One region of the Rothia sp. HMSC062H08 genome, then DNA from elsewhere that is predicted to be linked to it. Evidence: predicted binding sites of a transcription regulator. Region 1 holds the regulator's gene; the other holds the start of a gene.

The links. The regulator HspR, encoded in region 1, represses chaperone genes until heat shock. The targets are predictions, from matches to a motif close to AAGTTGAGTCNNNNNGACTCAACTT.
Region 2: a site for HspR is predicted at 9,158-9,182, ahead of clpB (ATP-dependent chaperone ClpB). Genes of this name have one in related genera too.

What each region holds. Positions count from the first base shown of each region.
Region 1 is NZ_KV802666.1:72,231-84,558, reverse strand. Features, by position in the region: gene HMPREF2765_RS04550 (pentapeptide repeat-containing protein) at 1-1,375, opposite strand, end outside; gene HMPREF2765_RS04545 (pentapeptide repeat-containing protein) at 1,539-3,182, opposite strand; gene HMPREF2765_RS04540 (pentapeptide repeat-containing protein) at 3,331-5,133, opposite strand; gene HMPREF2765_RS04535 (hypothetical protein) at 5,221-5,739, opposite strand; gene dnaK (molecular chaperone DnaK) at 6,522-8,354, shown strand; gene HMPREF2765_RS04525 (nucleotide exchange factor GrpE) at 8,357-8,935, shown strand; gene HMPREF2765_RS04520 (DnaJ domain-containing protein) at 9,278-10,270, shown strand; gene HMPREF2765_RS04515 (heat shock protein transcriptional repressor HspR) at 10,274-10,780, shown strand; gene HMPREF2765_RS04510 (RNA-guided endonuclease InsQ/TnpB family protein) at 10,934-12,172, opposite strand; gene tnpA (IS200/IS605 family transposase) at 12,199-12,328, shown strand, end outside.
Region 2 is NZ_KV802656.1:11,008-23,335, reverse strand. Features, by position in the region: gene HMPREF2765_RS02055 (UvrD-helicase domain-containing protein) at 1-1,494, shown strand, start outside; gene sucC (ADP-forming succinate--CoA ligase subunit beta) at 1,952-3,118, shown strand; gene sucD (succinate--CoA ligase subunit alpha) at 3,148-4,065, shown strand; gene HMPREF2765_RS02040 (hypothetical protein) at 4,301-5,227, shown strand; gene HMPREF2765_RS02035 (VIT1/CCC1 transporter family protein) at 5,410-6,564, opposite strand; gene dps (DNA starvation/stationary phase protection protein Dps) at 6,953-7,456, opposite strand; gene HMPREF2765_RS02025 (HAD family hydrolase) at 7,612-8,274, opposite strand; gene HMPREF2765_RS02020 (NAD(P)-dependent oxidoreductase) at 8,293-8,976, opposite strand; gene clpB (ATP-dependent chaperone ClpB) at 9,235-11,844, shown strand; gene HMPREF2765_RS02010 (Sir2 family NAD-dependent protein deacetylase) at 12,006-12,328, shown strand, end outside.

The DNA.
Region 1 (12,328 bases):
CGCCCGAGTCAGCATCCTCAACAGCGAAGGCTGGCGGGCTCTTCACGAAAGACACCTCGCAGAAATCTGCAACGCCCATAAAGGACGCGCCATAGAACTCCGCGCCTGCCTCAAATGCCGCATCACGGAACCCAGCGAGCCCCTCAAACGTAGCCCGGCTAAAGTGCGCATCCCCGTAGAAGGTTGCCGCGTTAAACCCGGCATGCCCCTCAAAGACCGCCTCACGGAACTCCGCAACTCCCGCAAAATCCGTCCTGAAGAAGCTTGCATTACCGCCAAAAGACGACCTAAAGAACCCAGCGTTCCCTTCAAAGGAAGCACCGCTAAAGCCCGCATCCGCCGTAAATGCAGCATCGCGGAAGTCAGCGTGCCCTCCAAAAGAAGCCTCGCGGAAGTCAGCATTAGCATTGAATGCCACCCAGCGGAAGAATGCATCACCAGCAAAGCGCGCGTTACTAAAGTCCGCCGTTCCCATGAAAGTTACGTCGCTAAAACGCGCATCCTGGTCAAAGACCGCCCGGGTAAAGTTTGCATCGCCCACAAAAGCTGTCCCGCTGAAATCTGAACCGTTGCAGAACCTCGCCGCAGAGAAATCGGCGTTCTCAAGAGTCAGACCGTCGAGAGGGTAGAAGACGACCGCCCGGCTGAAATCGAACTCAAAGCCGCTCCACGCGCCGGGAACAACAGCCACCTCGCCCTTCTCATTTTCAGCAAGGGTGCTGCTACGCTTACTCATCTCAACGAAGACGCTGCGGCGAACATCCTGCTCACCACGAAAAGCCGCCAGATCCGTAGCGAAATCACCCGCATAGTTAGCGGGCGGCGTATCGGATTCAAAAGCTTCTGCCTTGAACGCCCGCGAGAACGGCGAACGAACATAAGCGCAGAGGGCATTGACGATGACCTGCCCCTCCTTCTGCCGCGCCTCAACGCTGAGCTGCTCGTCAGCGAGCCACTCATCCACCAGACCCGCAAGAGTGCTGATGGCGCTCGCACGGACTGCCGGATTCGGATACGCCAGATGCTCAACTGCCTTGCTGTAACGGGTACGGCGCTCGGCATGCACCCGCTGGGGGTGTTCCAGCTTTTTCTGGGCGTTCATGCGGTGGAACTCCCCAAGAAAGAGAACACCCAGCAGGGTGCCGGTGATGAAGAAAATGAACGGCTGAACCTCAAAATAGGCGATGTCAGTGTCAAAGGCGAAAGGCATAAAACCCGCCGCGACAATGCCCAAGAGAGCGATAGCCCAAACCCAGGTGCGGAAGCTAGACAGCTTCCCCTTGAGATTGCCGAACTGCGCGGCGAGCGGGAAAAACAGAATGACGACTGCGCAAGCTATCAGCCAAACCCACGCGGTGCTGGGGGCCAGATGCATGTGGTTCTCCTGTCATCGTTGAAAGGGGCGGGTCATACTCAGCATAAGGTAAAGCTGCTGGGCTTGGGTGGTTTCTGGTCAAAAGCAATAACCCCGCCAGCGCTGGATGCACGGGCGGGGTCTGTGTGCGGGAGCTTCCCCGACGGCGGGGGAGTGCTAGGTTTTACTGTGCGGGCTCACTGAAGCGGGTGTACTCCTGCTTCTCCTCGTCCCAGGAATCCGGGTCGTACAGCACCGCACCGAGAGGCAGAACGAACGTTCTATTATGAAGCTCTGCCTCGCCGCAGCTGAAACCGTGCGGGCTCTCCGGGCGCGCCTCGAACAGGTAATCCTGCGGATCCGCCTGCGCAGAGAACCGTGCCCTCTGCAGCCGCCTATCCAAAGCCTCAAAGGACGGCTTAACATACATGAAGCTAGTCTGCCTGAAATCTGCCCGCTGACCGAACGTCGCATCCGCGAAGTAGGCGCCCTCAAAGCTCGCCCCGTTGAAGCTCACCTCCCGCGCGAACGTCGCCTTGTAGAAGCCGACATGCGCCGTGAACGTCGCCCTACTAAAGTCGGCATCCTGCGCGAAGGCCGCGTTATCGAAGTTCGCTCGCTGCGGGAAGTCCATCTCATAGCGCGTCCTCGGAAGCGCAATAAAAGACGCCCGGCTGAACGTGGCGTCGCCGTCGAACCGCGCCCCACCAAAATCCTCGTACTGCGTGAAGGTCGCCCCGCTAAAGTCCGCCGCGCTCGCAAAGCGTACGTTGCTGAACATTGCGGACTGCTTGGTGACTACACCGGCAAAGCGCGCGACCCCGCCGAACAGCGACTTGGAGAACACCGCCGGGCGGTTGAAGACCGACGCGGCGAAGTGCGCTTCATCGTGGAACGTGGAGGCAGTGAATATTGCCTTTCCCTTAAAGGTGACCGCCGCGAAGCTGGCTATGCCTGCGGTGTTCAAGCGCGAGAAGTTGGCATCGGACTCGAAGGAGGCTACCGCGAAGTCAGCCACAGCTGAAAAGACCGCATCTGAGAAATCAGCCTCGCCGGTGAAGGTTACGGTTCCGAAGCTTGCCACGTCCGCAAAATGCGCCCCGCTGAAAGTTGCCGCGCCTGCGAAGTGTGCGGCGCTGAAGCCCACCCAGTCGTTGAAGTTCGCGCCGTGGAAGGATACGTCAGCGGTGAACTGTGCCGCCGAGAAGCTGGTGTCACCGTGGAAGGTTGAACCAGAGAAATCCGCTTGTCCGTAGAAGGTTGCGGAGGCGAAGTCGGCGTTCTGAAAGTGCAGCTGCCGCAACGGGTAGAAGATGGGCGCACCACCAAAGTCGAAGCGCAGGTCAGCCCACATTGGTGATATTTGCGGCACCGCGTGCTTGCCTTCTCCGGTGCTCTTCTCGTTGCTCCCTGCGACTGCGGCGAGGCGGCGGCTGAGCCCCATGAAGACGGTGCGGCGCACCAGCTGCTCTTCGCGTAGTGACTCCTGATCGCGCGTAAAGTCGCCTTCGTACCTTTCGGATGCCTCGTCTGATTCTAGGACAAGCCGTTTCTGCGCGAGGGGGTAGGGCGTGCGGATGCATTCGGTTAGCGCGTCGATGATGGTCTGGGCTTCTTCGCGGCGTACTTGCGTGGGGAGAGAGGCGTCGGTGAGCCATCCGTCCGCGAGGTTTACGAGCGTGAATACCGCGCCGAGGCGTACGGCGGGTTGTCCGTCGAGGAATTGTTCGAGAGCGTGCGTGTAGCGTTTGCGCCGCCCAGCCGGCTGGTTGCGTGCCGGGGTGTTTTTGCGTTGCCGTAGCGCGGTGAAGAGTTTGTTGAGGTTCATGGGGGTGTGCCCTTCCTGCTCCGGTGCTGGCTTATATCCAGCATAGGGGAGGACCCCGCCCCTGCGCGCTTTCCCCTTTAGATTAGAACCTGAATATCTCAATAAAAAGATTAGCCCTGCCACACAGAGTGTGGCAGGGCTAATCTTTTTATGCCGGTCCGGCTATTGGGTTATCTGGGTCATTATCAAATAAATATGACCCAATCGGAATTTTATATGCTTTTAACTTATTATTTCGAGGGTCTCTGAGTTTTTTCCTTCTGCAAGGAATCGAATTCTGGGAAGTTGTGAACCGATGACTTGAATGGACTGTAAATTTTGCATCTTTAAAATCAGGTGACGAATTCTTGAAAAGAATATTTTCAAAATTTGATTCTTCGTAAAAAACTGTCCTGATAAAATCTGCCCCATCATTGAATTCAATATTCTCAAAATGTAATTTTCCTTCGAACTTTGCATCGGAGAATTCCGCTTTTTCTTTGTATTTAGGGCTAGTGATTTTATTGAGTGCAAAAGAATTATTGGGATTTTGGATGAAGGATGTATCACCTGTAAACGTTGAGTTGTAGAAGGATACCTCTTTAAAGAAATATAAATCTATAAATTTATTGATACCGCAAAAATGGACATCGGAAAAATCTGCATCTTCATCAAATCTAGATTCATAAAAACAAGTTTCTTGCTGATTTATTGATGTGGAGCTGCCAAGAATAGCCCCCTTGAAATAAGACTTATCATCAAAGGATACGTTTTTAAACTTGGTATTCATCCAGACAGCAAGCCCGGAAAAAATGGCTTCACCCTGAAAATTTGTTTTATTGTAAAATTCTACAGACTTTAGGAAAATTGCATCGTTGAACTTTGCTTTGCGGTGAAAAACGGTTTTCTCAAAGTGTACATCTGTTTGAAATTCGGTGTTAATGAACAGGGAGTCTTCGTGGAAATCCACTTGTTTAAAGTAAATCTTGTGGGAATTATTGTTTGAGTAGGAATGTATATATGAAAAATTCGCAGTTTTTTTGAAATGAGTATTTGTAAATTTCGCATCACTCATAAAAGTTTCGTTAAAAGATTCTATCTTTTTGGTGCTAAAATCTGCAATTCCTTCAAAAAGGACTTTATTAAATGAAATTTCTTTATGGAACTGTACGTCGTTGAAGGTGGCTTGTGCTCCGAAAACAGTTTTTATGTCGCTTTGGGCAGAGAAGTCAGCTGATTCATTAAAGGTTACTTCGGTAAATTTTGCTTCTTGGGAGAAATGTGTACCGTTGAAGGTGGCCTTTCCGTCAAAGGTTGTTTTTGCGTTATCTCGAGTAGAGAAGTCTGCTACTTCAATAAAGGTCAGCTCATCAAAATGTGTTTCGCTGCTGAAATTAGCTCCGTTGAAAGACGCCTTGCCGACAAAGGTGGTTTTTGCATCCTTTTGGCTGGAGAAGTCAGCTTTTCCGTTGAAGGTTACTTCGTTGAAATCTACGTCTTTGATAAAGGTCGATCCTCTGAAATCTGCATTACTGTAGAATTTGGCGGATGTGAAAACACCTTTCTCAATTTTGAGGTTATTGAGGGGGTAGAAAATTGGTGCCCTGGTGAAATCGAAATTGAATTTACTCCAAATGCCAGGGGTGGTGGTTAAATTTTCGTTTTCAAAAGTGACTTTACTGAAGCGGTCACTCATCTCAGAGAAAATAAGACGACGAACCTCGGACTCATTTTTAAGTGTATCCTGGTCTGTGAAGTTTAGGGCTCCTATGTTCTTAAGGTTTTCTTCTGTATATTCCCCGGGCATGGTGCGTACATATTTGCAAAGAATATTTATGATTGTTTGAGCTTCTTTCTTTGCCTTCTTTTTTAGCTTCTTCAATTCTTCCTTATCGTTGCTGAGGTCTTTGTAATCTAACCAGGCATCGGCAAGTTTGGCTAGTTTAGGTACAGCTGCATAAGCAGCCCTCACATTGCTGCTGTTAAGCTCCGCAACAGCTTTATCGAAACGGTCGTTGTAGGAATCATGGAGCTGGCGAATATGGTCTCGAGCATCTTTTTATTTTTGCATATTCATCTGCTCTTTTTCAAGTTCACTCTTTTGATGCGTTATATAGTAGCCGAATATTGCAATAATGCCACCAGTAATAGTGAGCAATGCGGTTGTCAACAGTGCGCTATTGTCGATAAGTTTTGCGATATTCATAATCATTGGAATAAAGATTGCAAGCATTCCACCAAAAGCGACAATAGTTGTAAAAAATTGCGGCTGACTATTGTTGAATGATTTTATGATAGCTAATCTTTTGTTATATGCCTTGCGGGCAATATTAGTGATATAGAAAATAGTTAAAATGGATAGGGATAATCTAATGATGTCAATCCAAAAAGAATCCCAATGTGGAAAGGCGAGAAAATGAACAATGGTAATTATGCAGATTAGTATGGGAAGTATATAATCCTTCCCTGCTTGTGGTTTTAATATTGATGATAAGACATCTAATGGGCTATCTGGTGTATCGGAAGCGATATCTTTCGTTTGGTGGTATTTGTGCTCCGGGGTGTAGTCCTCTGGCATGAGATTCTCCTGTCTACTTTGAGAGGATATGGTCGTAACCAGCATACGGCAGGCGGGTACTCTCAAGCCACAGGTGAAGGTTAGGGAATTGCGCGTCGGACAAGCAGAGATACCTCCATAAAGTGAGCGATGGTGCTTGCAAACAGACCCTCTCTATATAAGGGGAGCGAATCTCTGATGTCTCGCTGCGATGCCTCACAGTGGGTGCTCGTACTTGAGACGCCTGCACGAAGCGCACCCCTAGCAGCACTGCCAGGGGCCTAGCCTCCAGCCCTAAAAATCACCCAGTGCGCCCTATGTAGGGTGCCCTCATGCCACCTTCCGGCACCTCTCGCACCCCAATTTTTCGGTTTTTCACCCCTTTTTTAAAGATTTTTAAAAATTTTTTCGCACCGAGTGCCCGTCGGTGTCTGCCGTGCGCTGAACCGTCTCGTCGCACCCTCGCCTGGGCCGAAAACCCCGGAATCCCGCGGCAAAACGCCCCGTCCGCGTCCCATTCGTGCCTCGTCGCCGCCCCAAAATCCCCCGCAAAACACCCCTCCAGAGCCCCGAAAACCCCACCCCTCACGCCCCTCCGCATAAAAAAATTGAGTAAAGTTCGCTCAACTCTATTGACACCCCCTCCGAGAGAGTGCATACTTGAGTACATGAGGCTCAAGGAGCCGCGCAGACCACCCCACGCGGGGCGGCACGCGTAGCACCGACCGCCTCCAAAACTTTCAAACTATCCCGCCTCGCATTAGAAGAAGCGGGGCACTAACACCTAAGGAGTGAATAAACATATGGCACGTGCAGTAGGTATTGACCTCGGTACCACCAACTCGGTCGTAGCAGCACTGGAAGGTGGCGACCCGGTCGTCATCGCTAACGCAGAGGGTACCCGCACCACCCCCTCCGTCGTCGCATTCTCCAAGGACGGCGAGGTTCTGGTCGGTAGCGTCGCAAAGCGTCAGGCAGTGACCAACGTCGACCGCACCATCTCCTCCGTCAAGCGCCACATGGGCACCGACTGGACCACCGAGATTGACGGCAAGAAGTACACCCCGCAGGAAATCTCCGCTCGTATCCTCATGAAGCTGAAGGGTGACGCAGAGGCATTCCTGAACGACAAGGTCACCGACGCTGTCATCACCGTCCCGGCATACTTCAACGACGCTGAGCGTCAGGCAACCAAGGAAGCCGGCGAGATTGCAGGCCTGAACGTCCTGCGTATCGTCAACGAGCCCACCGCCGCAGCACTCGCATACGGCCTGGACAAGGGTAAGGAAGACGAGCTCATCCTGGTCTTCGACCTCGGTGGCGGTACCTTCGACGTCTCCCTGCTGGAAGTCGGCAAGGACGACGACGGCTTCTCCACCATTCAGGTTCGCGCAACCAGCGGTGACAACCGCCTCGGTGGTGACGACTGGGACCACCGCGTCGTCGAGTGGCTGCTCGCACAGGTGAAGGCAAACACCGGTGCTGACCTGTCCAAGGACAAGATTGCTCTGCAGCGTCTGCAGGAGGCAGCTGAGCAGGCTAAGAAGGAGCTGTCCAGCGCTTCTAGCACCAACATCTCCCTGCAGTACCTGTCCGTGACCCCCGAGGGCCCCATCCACCTGGATGAGAAGCTGACCCGCGCAAAGTTCGAGGAACTGACCCGCGACCTGCTCGAGCGCACCAAGAAGCCCGTGCTCGACGTAATCAAGGAAGCTGGCGTGTCCATCTCTGAGATTTCTGAGGTCATCCTGGTTGGTGGCTCCACCCGTATGCCCGCTGTTGCTGAGCTCGTCAAGGAGCTCACCGGCCGCGAGCCCAACAAGGGCGTGAACCCCGACGAGGTCGTGGCAATGGGTGCAGCACTGCAGGCAGGCGTGCTGAAGGGCGACCGTAAGGACGTTCTGCTGATCGACGTCACCCCCCTCTCCCTCGGTATCGAGACCAAGGGCGGCGTGATGACCAAGCTGATCGAGCGCAACACCGCAATCCCGACCAAGCGTTCCGAGACCTTCACCACCGCAGAGGACAACCAGCCCTCCGTGACCATTCAGGTCTTCCAGGGTGAGCGTGAGTTCACTCGCGACAACAAGAACCTGGGTACCTTCGAGCTGACCGGCATTGCCCCCGCACCCCGTGGCGTGCCCCAGATTGAGGTCACCTTCGACATTGACGCAAACGGCATCGTGCACGTCTCCGCAAAGGACAAGGGCACCGGCGCTGAGCAGTCCATGACCATCACCGGCGGTACCTCCCTCTCCAAGGACGACATCGACCGCATGGTCAAGGACGCAGAGGCACACGCTGAGCAGGATAAGGCACGCCGCGAGGCTGCTGACACCCGCAACGCAGCTGAGTCCGTCGCATACTCCGTCGAGAAGCTCCTGAAGGAGAACGGCGACAAGCTGCCCGAGGACGTCAAGACCTCCGTTCAGGGCGATGTCGACGAGCTGAAGAAGGCACTCGAGGGCGACGACGACGCAGCAGTGAAGTCCGCATTCGAGAAGCTGCAGGCATCCCAGTCCAAGCTGGGCGAGGCACTCTACGCAGCAGCTCAGGCTGAGGCATCCGAGTCCAAGCCCGCCGCTGATGAGGACGTTGTCGACGCCGAGGTTATCGACGAAGACGAGAAGAAGTAATCATGGCTGAGCAGGAAAACACCACCCCCGACCCGCTGGAGGAGGCATTCAACGCCCCCGCAGCGGAAGGCCACCCCGAAGCTGAATCGGTCGAAAGCCCCGAGGAAGCTGCGGAAGCCGTCGAGGCTGAGCTCCAGGACGCCGTAGAAGCAGAATCTGCTGATGCGGCACTCGCCGCGGAGCGTCTGGACTCCCTGCTTCGCCTGCAGGCCGAGTTCACTAACTTCAAGAACCGCACCGCCCGCGAAAAGGAGCAGCTGCGAAACTTCGTAATCGGTGACCTGGTCGGCGCACTGCTGCCGGTGCTCGACGATATCGACGCCGCACGTAAGCACGGCGACCTGCAGGAAGGCCCCTTCGCCTCCATCGCTACCAAGCTCGAAGAGCTGCTCGGCAAGCAGGGCGTGGAGCGTTTCGGTGAAGTAGGCGACGCCTTCGACCCGAATATCCACGAAGCTGTTCTGCAGCAGCCCACCGACGAGGTGGCTGAGGATCATGTCTCCATGGTTCTGCGTTACGGCTACCGCGTGAACGACCGTGTGGTTCGTACCGCGCAGGTGGCTGTGGCTGTCGCACCGTAAGGTGGTCGGCTCAGCATTGGCTGAATAACTAACGACGGGCGGGTGCTCTCCCTGGTGGGGGAGTGCCCGCCCTGTTGTTTGCCTGGGCTGCTGGCTTGGACTGTTCGCCCGGTGCGCCTGTTCTGCCGGGGTTGTTATACCCGGTGTGTTGGCGCGGGTTTTGGCGAGCTGTGGTGGCGGTTAAAGGCTTGTAGGGGCGCTATTTTTTGGGCTCAGCCCTTTCAAAATTGAGTCAAGTAGACTAAACTTTTATATAGAGTATTAAGACAAGCACGCGGTGCCCCTGCAAGCCGTCCCGTAACCGAGGAGGGCGGCGCATCACCGCAGAAGGAGAAACACAACATGGCAAGTGAAAACTGGCTAACCGACGACTTCTATAAGGCACTGGGTGTCAGCGAAGACACAAGCGAAAGCGACATCAAGAAGGCGTACCGCAAGCTCTCCCGCAAGTACCACCCGGACCTGAACCCCGGCGACGCCGCAGCAGAGAAGAAGTTCAAGGAAATCTCGGAAGCATACGACGTGCTCTCCGATAAGAAGCAGCGCGAAGAGTACGACCAGATTCGCCGCTACGGCGCATCTGGTATGGGCGGCTTCGGCGGAGGTGGCTTTGGCGGTGGAAGCTACACCGGCTACCCCGGCGCGGACGCATTCGGCGGCTTCAGCAACGGCGGCGCAGGCATCAACATTGACGACCTGCTCGGCGGCCTCTTCGGCGGTAGCGCCGGCGGCTCCCGACGCTCCGCAGGCTTCACCAGCGCCGACTTCGGCGGCATGGGTGGCGGCGGTTTCGGCGGCGCACAGCACACAGCACCCGAAGAAAGCACCACCAGCACCCGCATCAGCCTCGCCCAGGCATACACCGGCGCAACCGTGACCGTGTTCCTGCCGGACGGCTCCCACACCGAGGCACGCATCCCCGCAGGTATCAAGGACGGCCAGAAGGTCCGCCTGCGCGGCAAAGGCCTGCGCGGCGGCGACCTGAAGGTCACCGTGCGCGTCTCCGATGACTCCGTGTACTCGCGCGAGGGCAACAACCTGGTTATGCGTGCACCCGTCACCCTCGCTGAGGCCGTCGACGGCGCCGTCATTGAGGTGCCCCTGCCCGACGCATCCACCGTGAAGCTGCGCCTGGCACCCGGCCAGGTCGGCCGCCGACTGCGCGCTAAGGGCCGCGGCTTCAAGGCTAAGGGCGGCGACGGCGACCTGCTGGTCATCCCGGAGATTGTTCTGCCCACTGAGCTGAGCGCAGAGGCGCAGGAAGCGTTCGATAAGTTCGTAAAACTGGCACCGCAGGAGAACCCGCGTAAGGATCTGTTGAAGAAGGCGAAGTAAACCATGGCATCTCGAGAATCATCATCTAAGTCCCGTAGCGGCAAGCCGTTGCACAGCGTGGACCTGCCGGTTTTCGTGATTTCTGTGGCGGCTGAGCTGGCGGGCATGCACCCGCAGACCCTGCGCCAGTACGACCGCATCGGCCTGGTCCAGCCTTCGCGTGCGCCCGGTAAGGCGCGCCGCTATTCGCAGCGTGACGTGAACCGTCTGCAGCAGATTCAGCAGCTCTCTCAGGAGGGCGTCTCCCTGGAGGGTATTCGCCGCATTATTGAGCTGGAGTCCCTCGTGGAGGAGCAGCAGGAGCAGATTGCGGCGTTGCAGCGTCAGGTTGAGGACGCGAAGGTGAAGCTGGGCATGGCGGAACGCGTGTTCGCCGCAGGTACCAGTGGCGATGTGGTGCATATTGCCCGCGGTACCCGCCCGGCGCCTCGTCAGCGTTCTTCGGCTGTGGTGCTGTACCGTCAGCGTCACCAGCCTGCTACGGCGGATGACGCGAAGTCGCCGCGCTAAACCGGCTACACTTGGATAAACGGCACGGCTGATTAGCTCATCTGCGCTAGTCAGCTGCTCATATAGGCTTGTGCGTCTTCGTGTATACGCCGCGTGAGGGAGGTTGACTTCCTCCTCCTTGCGAACAAAGAGGACTCCTGCCAGCCGCATACCCTACAGGTATGCGGCTCTCGGTGGGTTAACAGCGTCAACAGCAACAGCACCCGCAAGCAGGCGTCTTACGTCCCTCTTCTGTTCGTTTAAACTCTCCGCAAGTCCTGCGGCGAGCATAATATTCACACACGCATTAGCATCTCGATCTAAGCGCATACCACACTTGGTACACGCCCATTCACGGATATTCAGCGGCTTTCTACCGCCCGGCTCACCACACACAGAACACAGCTGCGACGTGGGGGCAAACCGGTCAGCAAAGACCACCATGCGATGACGTTCATCAGCCTTCTCTTCTATCAGACGGCGTAATAAACCCCATGAGGCATCCAATACCGACTTACCTAAACGGGTACGCGACAGACCAGCCACATTCAGGTTCTCCAGGGCGATGACTTGGTTCTCGTCCACCACCTTGTTTGCTACCTGATGCGCGTAATGGCTCCTTGTATTGCGTACCTTGGCGTGAGCTTTGGCTAGGCGGATGCGTTGCTTTTCGTAGCGGTTGCTACCGCGCTTTTTACGGGAGAGCTGACGTTGAAGCGTAGCAAGACGTGCCGCTGCCTTCTTTAAAGGGCGGGGGTTCTCAAAGAACACCCGTTCACCCTCAGAATTGACAGCTACGGCCAGGCGATTCAGGCCTAGGTCAACACCGACAGCGTATGCAGAAGGCTCCGGTATCTGAATATTTTCAGCAGGCACATCCACAACAAATGAGACATAGTACTTCCCATCCGGCTCACGAATGAGTGTGACTGAGGATGGCTCAGCAGGTAGAGGGCGTGACAGCACGAACCGCACATTTCCAATTTTGGCCAAGCGCACAAAACCGACTCGATGAGTTGTTTCATGCACTATAAACCCGGAGTTCTTCGTAAACCTTGCTGACTGGCGGTGACTGCGCTTTTTAAAGCGCGGTGCATGAGCGCCGCGTTTACCTTTGCGCTGGCCAGTGACAGTAGCAAAAAAAGCCTTATAGGCTTTATCCAAGTCACGTAAGGCTTGTTGTAGGGGTACGGAGGAGACCTCACTCAGCCAGAATCGTTCCTCGGTTTTCTTTAACGCAGTCAGGCGTGCGGACAGTTCAGCGGCTGAAGGTTTAGTGCCGGTGAGCCGGTAGGTCTCTAGTGCGTGGGCTAAAGCGTCGTTGTAGGTTACGCGCACGCATCCAAAGAGTCGGGCAATAGGTTCGACCTGGCCCGGTTTTGGGTATGCGCGGTATCGGTAACGCTTCAACATAACATCTCCATTATATACTTGGTGTCATGGCAGATAATGCAGACATTCGCACTGGAAGACAAGCTATCTGGGATCTTCATGTCCAGTTGGTGTTTGTAACTAAATACCGTCGATATGTCTTCACAGATGACATGTTGAAAACCTGTGAAAACATCA
Region 2 (12,328 bases), on a different contig from region 1:
GAGGCACGCTACATCACCCGCGAAATTGACCGCCTTGCCGACGAGCACGGCGTGCAGCCCGGTGACGTCGCAATCTTCTACCGCACCAACGCGCAGTCCCGAACCCTCGAGGACATGCTCATGCGTGCCGGCCTGCCCTACCGCGTGGTCGGTGGCACCCGCTTCTACGAGCGTAAGGAAATCAAGGACGCCCTGGCGTACCTGCGCGCCCTGAGCAACCCCGATGACGACGTGAACGTGCGCCGAATCCTGAATGAGCCCAAGCGCGGTATCGGTGCCAAGTCCGAGTCCGTGGTGGCGGAGTACGCGAGTGCGAACCGCATCTCCTTCTTTGCTGCCGCCCGCCAGGCCGCCGATGTTCCCGGCCTGGGCGCCGCCGCCGTGAAGAAGTACGCCGAGTTCGTGCGCCTCATGGACGACCTGGCGCAGATTGCCCGCACCGAACCGGCCGCAACCTGCCTGGAAGCGGTCCTGGAGCAGACCGGGTACCTGGCGGCTCTGCGCGCCTCCAAGGACATTCAGGACGAGTCTCGCGTGGAGAACCTCTCCGAGCTGCTTGACGCCATGGTCGAGTTCGAGACCGAGAACCCCGGCGCCGACCTGGAGCAGTTCCTGGAGCACGTGGCCTTGGTCGCCGACGCCGACTCGATCCCGAACCGCCCCGCCAGCGCGGAGGGTGAGAGCGCCTCCGCCGCACAGATTGCCGCCGAGGCGGCCGAGGCGAAGGCCCAGGGTATGGTCACCCTCATGACCCTGCACACCGCCAAGGGCCTGGAGTTCCCCGTGGTGTTCCTGACCGGCATGGAGCACGGCCTGTTCCCACACCAGCGCGCCCTGACCGACGAGAAGGAGATGAGCGAGGAGCGCCGCCTGGCGTACGTGGGTCTGACCCGCGCCATGGAGCGCCTGTACCTGACCCGCTCGGAGACCCGCACCATGTGGGGTAAGAGCCAGTTCAACCCGCCCTCGCCCTTCCTGGAGGAGATCCCGGAGGAGCTCATCGAGTGGAAGCGCACCGCAGGCTTCTCTGGCTTCGGCGCCTCCGGTATGGGTGCGTATGGCACTCGCGGCAGCTCCTACGGTAACTCGTACGGTGGCGGCTATTCGGGTGGTTCCCGTTCCGGCTATGGTTCCGGCGGCTACTCGGGTGGTTACAGCTCGGGCGGGTACAGTTCCGGTGGCTCGCGCGGCTCATACGACCCCTACGAGTCTCGCCCCGCACGCCGCTCCGAGCCGTCCACCGCGGATATTAACGGCTCGGCAAGCTACGGGCTGGCGGCGGCCACCTCGAAGGTGACGAACCGTTCCCGCGTGCACCAGAGCAAGGAAATCCCGACTCTGGCGGTCGGCGATACCGTGCGCCACACCAAGTTCGGTGAGGGCCGCGTGCTCGCCGTTGAGGGTAGCGGCGATAAGACCGTGGCAAAGGTCCGTTTCGGTTCGGAAGAGAAGCGCCTGCTGCTGCGTTACGCGCCGCTGGAGAAGGTGAGCTAACGCGTCAGGCGTGCGAACCTGACAACGCCGATGGAGGGGCGGGTACCTGAGGTTCCCGCCCCTCTTTTGTGCGCCGTACCGGGCGTGTTGTCCGCCTGCTGAGAAGGGGACTGGGGCTTTGCAGAGCACGGCGGTAAACGCCGCATTTTCGCCGGTATTTCGCGGCGGATGGGGGAGCGCGAGTTTGGGTTAGTTACCCGGTGCACAGCCTTTGGGTAGAATGTACCCAAAATATTTGTGAGCTGAGTCGCTAAAATCTCAGATTTAGGGTTCCGTGAGTGCGAGCTCACGCCGAATCCGATAGAGTAGAGACGAGAGAAATTCCCCGCGTCAATGATGCGTGTGCGCCGGGTGCGAGAGACACCTATCGCACGTACCGGACACACAGGGGAACCTCCTCTAATGACCAAGCCGAGTGCACCAGTACTCGGCACCACTTCGAAGAAGAAGGACACCTGTGGACCTTTTCGAATACCAGGCGCGCGAGCTCTTCGCAAAGCACGGTGTACCCGTGCTCAAGGGCATTGTTGCGACCACCCCTGAAGAAGCAAAGGCAGCAGCTGAGGAAATTGGCGGCCTGACCGTCATTAAGGCTCAGGTTAAGACCGGCGGCCGCGGTAAGGCTGGCGGCGTTAAGCTCGCAAAGTCCCCCGAAGAAGCTTACGAGCACGCTAAGGCAATTCTCGGCATGGACATCAAGGGCCACACCGTTCACCGCGTGCTGGTCGCTGACGGCGCAGACATCGCCGAAGAATACTACTTCTCCCTCCTGCTGGACCGCGCAAACCGCTCCTACCTGGCAATGTGCTCGGTAGAAGGCGGTATGGAAATTGAGCAGCTCGCTGCTGAGCGCCCCGAGGCACTGGCAAAGATCGAGGTTGACCCGCTGGTTGGCCTGGACCAGGCTAAGGCTGAGGAAATTGCTAAGGCAGCAGGTTTCTCCGCAGAACTGCAGGAGAAGGTTGTTCCCGTTCTCGTCAAGCTGGGCGAAGTCTACACCAAGGAAGACGCAACCCTGGTTGAGGTTAACCCCCTCGTTCTGACCCCCGAGGGCACCATCCTCGCCCTGGACGGCAAGGTCTCCCTGGACGACAACGCAGAATTCCGCCAGCCCGAGCACGAGGCTCTCGTGGACAAGTCCGCTGAGAACCCGCTGGAAGCTAAGGCAAAGCAGTTCGACCTGAACTACGTGAAGCTGGACGGCGAGGTCGGCATCGTTGGTAACGGTGCAGGTCTGGTTATGTCCACCCTGGACGTCGTTGCATACGCTGGTGAGAACCACGGCAACGTCAAGCCCGCAAACTTCCTTGATATTGGTGGCGGCGCGTCCGCTGAGGTTATGGCTGCTGGTCTGGAAATCATTCTGGGCGACGAGCAGGTCAAGAGCGTTTTCGTGAACGTCTTCGGCGGCATCACCGCATGTGACGCAGTGGCAGACGGCATTGTGAAGGCTCTGGAGATTCTGGGCGACGCAGCAACCAAGCCCCTGGTTGTGCGCCTGGACGGCAACAACGTTGCTGAGGGTCGCCGTATCCTCTCCGAGGCGAACCACCCGCTGGTTGTTCTGGCTGAGACCATGGACTCCGGCGCTGACAAGGCAGCAGAGCTCGCTCACAAGGCGTAATCGCCAGCAAAGGATTTCAAGGAAGTAATATGTCTATCTTTGTGAACAAGGACTCCAAGGTCATCGTTCAGGGCATCACCGGTGGTGAGGGTACCAAGCACACCGCACGCATGCTCGCAGCAGGCACCAACATTGTGGGCGGCGTGAACGCTCGCAAGGCTGGCACCACCGTCACCCACAAGGCGAAGGACGGCTCCGACATCGAGCTGAACGTGTTCGGTTCCGTAGCTGAGGCTATGGAGAAGACCGGCGCGAACGTCTCCATCGTCTTCGTTCCCCCGGCCTTCACCAAGGCAGCAGTTCTCGAGGCTATCGAGGCTAAGATTGGCCTCGTCGTCGTCATCACCGAGGGCGTTCCGGTTCAGGACTCCGCAGAGTTCTGGGCAGCTGCTAAGGCATCCGTGGACGAGAACGGCAAGCAGATCACCCGCATCATTGGCCCCAACTGCCCCGGCATCATCTCCCCCGAGGAGTGCCTGGTCGGCATTATCCCGGCGAACATCACCGGCAAAGGCAAGATCGGTCTGGTCTCCAAGTCCGGTACCCTGACCTACCAGCTGATGTACGAACTGTCTGACATTGGTTTCACCACCGCTATTGGTATTGGTGGCGACCCCATCATCGGCACCACCCACATCGACGCTCTGGAAGCTTTCGAAGCTGACCCCGAGACCGAAGCAATCGTCATGATTGGTGAGATCGGTGGTGACGCTGAGGAGCGTGCTGCAGAGTACATCAAGGCAAACGTGACCAAGCCCGTCGTTGGTTACATTGCAGGCTTCACCGCTCCTGAGGGTAAGACCATGGGCCACGCAGGCGCTATTGTCTCCGGTTCCTCCGGTACCGCTCAGGCGAAGAAGGAAGCTCTGGAAGCAGCAGGCGTGAAGGTCGGTAAGACCCCCTCCGAGGCTGCAAACCTGATGCGCGAAATCTTCGCAGCGAAGTAAACAGCATAAAATTGCGGCAGATGCCGGTAGTCCATGAGGCTACCGGCATCTGCGCTTTTAACGCCCCTCTAGCGCTAGCAAATATTGCACTAGAAAGTAAGATTGTGCACATGGTGCCGCAAAAAGATGTAAGTATGACCAGAACCTTTGTATACTGGAGGGCGTTGAGCCTAGTCAGAATCATTTTCTGGGCGGCTCCAAGAAACACCACCACTCACAGGAGATCACCACACTCATGACCCAGCCCATCTCTCGCCGCACCATCGCCAAGGCAGGCGTCTGGTCTGCACCCGTCGTCGCAGCCTCCGCAGCAGTGCCCGCCTACGCAGCATCCAAGGAAACCCCCGGCGTACAGTACGGCGTGTACGTCAGCGTGCAGAACAACGGCGGCTACGTCGGCTACGCATCCTCCAACAACACCGGCACCATCAACCCGGCAACCCCCGAGGCACACTTCACCGCCTCCGGCACCCCCGACTCCGACATCAACTGGGACGACGCAACCTCCAAGCCCAAGAGCGCAACCTACGTCAACGGTGAAGGTAAGTTCACCCCCGTCACCAACTCCCAGACCGGCGCAAACGGCGCGTACATGTCCTCCAGCGGCTTCTGGTGGTCCGTACCGACCAAGGACACCGCAACCGGCACCGGCTACATCCCCGGCAGCAGCGTCACCCTCGCAGCTGGCGCAACCTTCGTGACCGAGGTTGAGTACACCGTCGCCGCCAGCGCACAGTCGCTCCTTAAGTTCGGTAAGATCAACGGCCAGGCATGGGCCCCCTCCGGTCGCAAGCTGACCGGTAAGACCACCGAACTGGTAGCCTCCGCAGGCCAGGCAAAGTACCTGTCCGTCGCACAGACCGCTGGCACCTGGACCGCAGAAGTACCGACCATCACCCAGAACTCCGACGGCACCTACACCTTCAAGGGTCGTATCGTCTACACCACCAGCAAGGCGTACACCATGAAGCAGTCCGGCACCAAGTACTACAGCCAGACTAACTTCATGCCGGCGCAGCTGCGCTTCCCGGCAAACGACGGCTGGGTTTCGTACAAGCAGACGTCCAGCGTGCAGGTCGCTAACCTGACCTACTCCGGCAACGGCGCGACCGGTTCTGAGAGCGTTTCCGGTCAGGCCACCACCGCGGAGATTCACCCGTAATAGGGCTCAGCCCGTAGTAGGGTAACCCCTTGCGCGGGGTCAGAGCGTATAGAAAACCCCCGGCGGATACACTGAATGTATCCACCGGGGGATTTCTGCATCTGTATAGTTCTCAAATGCTTGAAAACGAATTCCAGAGCGGCTATATACACTTGTTGAGAGCTTATTGGGGGGTGTTGTAACTAGCCGACCGTCGTGCCGAACGCCAGACCCAGCAGATAGGTCACGAACGCCGCACCAAAACCAATTAGAATCTGGCGAATACCGCGCTTGAGCGGGGAAGCACCTGAAAGCAGACCCACCACGCCGCCGGTGAAGCCCAGCGCCGCACCCACAAACAGCAGAGATAGCACCATCGCGAACACGCCCGAAAAACCGAAAATATAGGGCAGAATCGGAACCAATGCACCCGAAGCAAAGAACGCGAACGACGCTGCGGCGGCACCAATATCGGTACCCAAAGCCACGTTCTCCTCACGATCCTCACCCTCGCGGTGAGACAGCGACGGATCGCAGTCACAATCCATGTAGCCGAAACGCTCCATCGCACGGTGATGCGCTGCGTCCGGCTCCATACCGCGCGCACGGTAAATCAGCTCCAGCTCGTTCGAGTCCAAATCCAAATCGTGTGCAACACGCAGGGTCACCTGGGTCGGCTGGGATGCATCCAATAGCTCACGCTGAGAGCGCACCGACACGAACTCACCCGCCGCCATCGACAGCGCACCCGCCAGCAGACCCGCAATACCCGAGAGCAGAACCATCGAGCTGGATGCGCCCGAGGCGGTAATGCCCATAGTCAACGCCAGGTTCGACACCAAACCGTCGTTAGCGCCAAAGACTGCCGCACGGAAATTACCCGAAAGCTTCTCCCTGCCACTGGTCGCCAGGGCACGGATAATTTCCTCGTGAATCGCCTCGTCGGCCGCCATTTCCTCGGTGGCGTCCGGATCCTCAGCGTAGGGGGAGCGGGACTCGGCGCGCTGAGCCATCGCCAGAATGAATACCGAACCGAAGTTCTTCGCCAAGAACTGCAGCACCAGAGACTGCATGGACGGGCGCACGTGAACATCCGCGTGTTCGCCGAGCATGTCACGCCAATGCTGCTGGTGACGCTTCTCTGCCTCCGCCACCTGCAGCAGAATTTCGCGGTCGGTACCCTCGGCACGCTTCGCCAGGTAGCGATAGATGCGCGCCTCGGATTCCTCGTCGGCCAGGTAACGGCGCCAACGCTTAATCTGCGCCGGGGTCGGGTCGGTAACTGCCCGGTGGCGTGCCGGCTCGTTCTGGAGCATCTCGGTTTCAGCGCCGTGCTCGTAGGGTGCGTGCGTACTCATAAATCCCTTCCGCGGATGCGGTGCGTGCGGGGTGTCTGGCCCCGCGCGCGCTGATAATGCGTTCAAATCTGTGTTGGCCAGTGAACCACTGTAAAGCACTTGGAATCGGAAATCTAGGACGGCTCCACCGGGTGTTGAAGTTCGCCCCAACGTACTTTTGGGAGCCCCCGCGTCGAGGAATCTTTCCTGGTCGAAGCGCCGGAACGATGCGGTTGGTAGGCTACAGGAAAGAGGGGTAGATAGCGCGACGCGGGTGTGCAAACGGGCGGGCGTCCCCACACAGCGTGTGGGAACGCCCGCCCGAAGGTAAGCATCTATTCCGGCTATGGGCCGGGAGCGCTCAGCTGGCCGGTAGCGGCCGGGATGAATTTAGCGATTATCGCCAGCTTTACTCGGAGATCTCGCCTGCGCTGTTCTCCAGGAACGCGCGGATGAACCACTGGAACTTCTCCAGCTCGGCGGTCTGACCAATCAGCAGGTCCTCGGTGACGGGGTCGGACTCGCCAGCGAACGCAATCGCCTTGCGGTGGGCTTCAATCACGCGGGTGTACACGTCGTTCAGGGCGTGCAGGTGGTCGGCAACGCGTGCGCGGCCGACGGGGTAGTCCTCGACGGTGCGCTGTGCGACCAGTGCGCCAGCCAGGCCGTTGGGGGTTGCGCCCAGGGTTGCCATACGCTCTGCGATGGCGTCGACGAACTCGCGGACGGTGTCGACCTGGGGGTCAATCATTTCGTGAACGGCGATGAAGCCGGGGCCGGTCACGTTCCAGTGAGCGTGCTTCAGCAGCAGGTGCAGGTCGTTCAGGTCGTGCAGACGTGCCTGGAGAACCTCGGAAATGCCCTTGCCTTCTTCGAGGGTCAGGCCGGGTGCGGTGTAGTTTGCGAATGCCATGATGGTCTCCTTCATGTTGCTGTGATGCTTGCGGTTCGGTGGGGGTTGACGCCCCGCCGAATCGTTATTATGAGTAAACCATTTTAGGAGACCACTGTCAAGATTATTTTGAGTAATTCGTAATAAATCGTCACATGATGGGGTGTAGTGGAATCCTACTGGTTCACTAGCGCGCGAACCGCCTCCAGGGTCAGCTCCTCATGCTTGAGGCGCGCGGTGCCCAGCTCTGCCGGAACCTCCAGCTCGCCCGGTACAACAATGACGCGCATACCCGCCGCGGTCGCACTGCGCACGCCCGAAGGGGAATCCTCGAGAGCCACGCACTGAGTCGGGTCAACACCCAGACGTTCCGCCGCCAAAAGATAGGGCTGCGGGTCCGGCTTGGGGTTAGTGGTCTCATCGTTGCCAATAACCACCGAGAACGTGCCCACGGGTGCCGCATTCGCGGTGCGGCGAGCCACGGAGGTGGTCGCATTCGTGACGACTGCCGCCGGAATCTGCGCATCGTGAACCTCCAAGAGGAAACGCTCAATGCCGGGCAGAAATTCGACCGGCTGGTGTGCCAGGGCCTCGCGCACCTTTGCCACCAGTCGATCGTTAATCTCCTCGTCCGGCAGGTTCACGCCGCGCTCACGCAGGCGATCCAGGGTGAACTGCATGGATAGGCCCAGGCAGTCGAGGGTGTCCTGCTCAGTCCAGGTGCCGCCAAATTCTGCGGCGAGAGCAACCTTTGCGGCAGCCCATACGGGTTCAGTATCGACGAGGGTTCCGTCGTGGTCGAAGAGAATGGCGGCGGGGAAGGTGTTCGTAGTCGTCATGTCATTAAGCCTACCGGTTTATTTCTGGGGTGAGCGTAGGGTAACGTCCCCAATCGTCACCAAAAAATCTGTGCCTGCGTTCTGGGGGTTCTTGGCGATAGTGAGTAGCGCATCGGCGACGTCTTCACGGGCAATCGTGGGGATGCCCGGAGTTCGCTCGACGCTCGCCATATCAAATACCTTCACTCCGCCCTTACCGGGCTGATCGGTCAGCCTGCCCGGATGCGCACGCGAAATATACGGCTGATATTCGGCGACCAGGGCGTCCGCCTTAACCTTGTCGGTAAAAATGCCGCGCATGATGACCTTGCACACCAGGCGCATGGGGAGGGACGCGGTCCGTACCGTATTGCCGACACCGTAGGCACTCATCAGAACGCAATGCTTTACGCCTGCGCCCGTGACCGCCTGCATGATGAGCGGCAGGCGCTCCTGTAGGAACGTACCGTGAAGGAACTCTCGCACCGTGGCCTTCTGTCCCAGGGTGCTCACCATGACGTCCTGCCCGGCGGATGCTGCGGCGAGCCGTTCGGCATCGTCCAGGGTACCGGGGGTGATGGTGAGGTTCTGGTGTGCTCCCAGTAGTGTGTGCGCCTTATCGGGGTTGCGCACGTAGGCGGTGACGGTGTGCCCGCCCTCGAGGGCTTTGTGGGTGAAGAGGCGGCCGGTGCGGCCGGTTGCGCCTAGAACCAGTATTTTCATGTGGGGTCCCTAATCTTTAGCTGTTATGGGAACCTGCAAGCGCCCAATCCGGTCAGTATAGCAATGCGGCTTCGACTGGGGCTTTGACAGGGAGTTTTGGCGGGGGCTTTTGTTTGGGGGTCAGGGGGTGTGAGGTGGGGCGAAAAATACGAAAATTTTTTTGCAGGAGGCTTGCGAAACATAGTTGAGTGGAGTAGACTCAAGTTGTGTAATGCAGGGGCGCATAGGATAAGCCCCTCGAAACACGAAAGGAACATCATGGACAACAAGTTCACCACCAAGAGTCAAGAAGTCATCTCGGCGGCAAATACTAATGCTCAAACCGCCGGCAACCCCACTATTGAAACCGCACACATCCTCAAGGCCCTCATGGACCAGCGCGAAGGCGTCGCCGTAGCAGTCCTCAAGGCTGCAGGCCTGGATGTGGACGCTATCTCCGAGGCGGCATCCGCTGAAATCAAGAAGCTGCCGAAGGCATCCGGTGCCTCCGTGCAGAACGCCTCCCTCAGCCGTGCCGCGCTCTCCGCTCTGCAGGCGGCACAGACCCGCGCCCAGGGATTCGGAGATACCTACGTTTCTACCGAAATGATTCTGCTGGGCATTGCCAGCGGAACCGATAGCACCGCTGAAGCAATGCACAAGCTCGGCGCTACCGCAGAGCTCATCGCACAGACCATCCCCAACGTCCGAGGAGACCGCACCGTGGACACCCCCGACCCCGAGGGCACCTTCCAGGCTCTCGAAAAGTACGGCACCGACCTGACCGCCATTGCCCGCGCAGGCAAGCTTGACCCGGTCATCGGCCGCGACTCTGAGATTCGCCGCGTCGTGCAGGTGCTCTCCCGCCGAACCAAGAACAACCCCGTTCTGATTGGTGAGCCCGGCGTCGGTAAGACCGCCGTCGTGGAAGGCCTGGCACAGCGCATGGTTTCCGGCGACGTGCCCGAATCCCTGCGCGGCAAGACCCTCATCAGCCTGGACCTGGGCTCCATGGTTGCAGGCGCAAAGTACCGCGGTGAATTCGAGGAGCGCCTGAAGGCAGTCCTCGAAGAAATCAAGAAGTCCGAGGGCCAGATTGTGACCTTCATCGACGAGATTCACACCGTTGTCGGTGCTGGCGCATCCGAAGGCTCCATGGACGCAGGCAACATGCTCAAGCCCATGCTTGCTCGTGGCGAGTTGCGCCTGATTGGTGCCACCACCCTCGACGAGTACCGCGAGAACATCGAGAAGGACCCCGCCCTGGAGCGCCGCTTCCAGCAGGTGTACGTGGGCGAGCCCAGCGTAGATGACACCATCGGTATTCTGCGTGGCCTGAAGGAACGCTACGAGGCACACCACAAGGTGCAGATCGCTGACTCCGCGCTGGTTGCCGCTGCAACCCTGTCCAACCGTTACATTCCCTCCCGTCAGCTGCCTGACAAGGCAATTGACCTGATTGACGAGGCAGCATCCCGCCTGCGCATGGAAATTGACTCCGCACCGGAGGAAATCGACCAGTTGCGCCGCGCCGTGGACCGCCTCACCATGGAGGAACTGGCACTTGCCGACGAGACCGATCCCGCATCGGTTGAGCGTCTGGAAGCACTGCGCAAGGACATGGCTGACAAGAAGGAACAGCTCGATGCCCTCAACGCCCGTTGGGAAGCCGAGAAGGCTAGCCTGAACCGTGTGGGTGACATCAAGACCCAGATTGACGAGCTGCGTTCCCGCGCAGAGGTTGCACAGCGCGAGGGTAACCTTGCTGAGGCATCCCGCCTGCTCTACGGCGAGATTCCCGCAAAGCAGGCTGAGCTGGAAGAAGCACAGCGCGCCGAGGACACCGCCAAGAACGAGTCCATGGTCTCCGAAGAGGTCACCGCGGACGATATTGCCGAGGTGATTTCCTCCTGGACCGGTATTCCCGCAGGCCGCATGATGCAGGGTGAATCCGAGAAGCTGCTCGAAATGGAGAAGCGCATCGGTGCCCGCCTCATTGGCCAGGAAGCCGCAGTAGTCGCTGTCTCTGACGCTGTGCGCCGCGCCCGCGCCGGCATCTCCGACCCGAACCGCCCGATTGGTTCCTTCCTGTTCCTGGGCCCGACCGGTGTCGGTAAGACCGAGCTGGCTAAGGCACTGGCTGAGTTCCAGTTCGATGACGAGCGTGCCCTGGTACGCATCGACATGAGCGAGTACTCCGAGAAGCACACCGTGTCCCGCCTGGTCGGTGCCCCTCCCGGATACGTTGGCCACGAAGAGGGCGGTCAGCTGACCGAGGCTGTACGCCGTCGCCCCTACTCGGTGGTCCTGCTCGACGAGGTCGAGAAGGCACACCCCGAGGTCTTCGACATCCTGCTGCAGGTACTCGATGACGGCCGCCTGACCGACGGCCAGGGCCGCACCGTGGACTTCCGCAACGTCATCCTGATCCTGACCTCGAACCTCGGTTCACAGTACCTGGTCAACCAGGACCTGCCCTTCGAGGAGCGCTCCGAGAAGGCGCTGGAGGTTGTTCACCAGGCATTCCGCCCCGAGTTCCTCAACCGACTGGACGACATCATCATGTTCCAGCCCCTGTCGGCTGAGAACCTGGGCCAGATCGTGGGTCTGCAGATCAAGAGCATGGCTAAGCGTCTGGAGGACCGCCGCCTGACCCTGAACGTGACTGAGGCAGCCCTCGAGTGGTTGGGTAAGACCGGCTACGACCCGGCATTCGGTGCCCGCCCGCTGCGCCGCCTGGTTCAGCGCGAGATTGGCGACCGCCTGGCTCGCGGCATCCTCTCCGGCGCTATTCACGACGGTGACACCGTGACCGTGGATGTGAACCCGGACGTTGCCAGCGACGGCCTGTCGGTGACCTCCGAGCGTGAGCAGCAGGCTGAGAACTAAGCTCAATCGGCTGGCTGGGCGGACTTAGCCCGTGGCTGAGTTTGCACATTCGAAACCATACGAAATAGGCTGTGGGGTACCCTCGAAAGGGGTGCCCCACAGCCGTTTAACGCACTAGAACCGCGCTGACCGCACTAGTACACAGAGAATTGAGGAGAAGAATGGACCGCTGGACTGACCACCAGAACTTCGCCGCCGCCGGTGAGCAGCGCGAAGAAATCGCCTCCGTGCACCGTGCAGCAATCCGCTCGATTCAGCGCGTTGTCTCTGAGAACGCCACCCCGCACGACGAAGAATACGCCTCCGCGGGTATTGCCGAGCTACTCAAGGCGGGTAAGGTTCTCGTGCTCACCGGCGCGGGAGTAAGCACCGAATCCGGCATCCCCAACTACCGCGGACCCGGCGGTTCCCTGCACGACCACCGCCCCATGACCTACCAGGAATTCCGCTACGATGACGCCGCCCGCCAACGCTACTGGGCGCG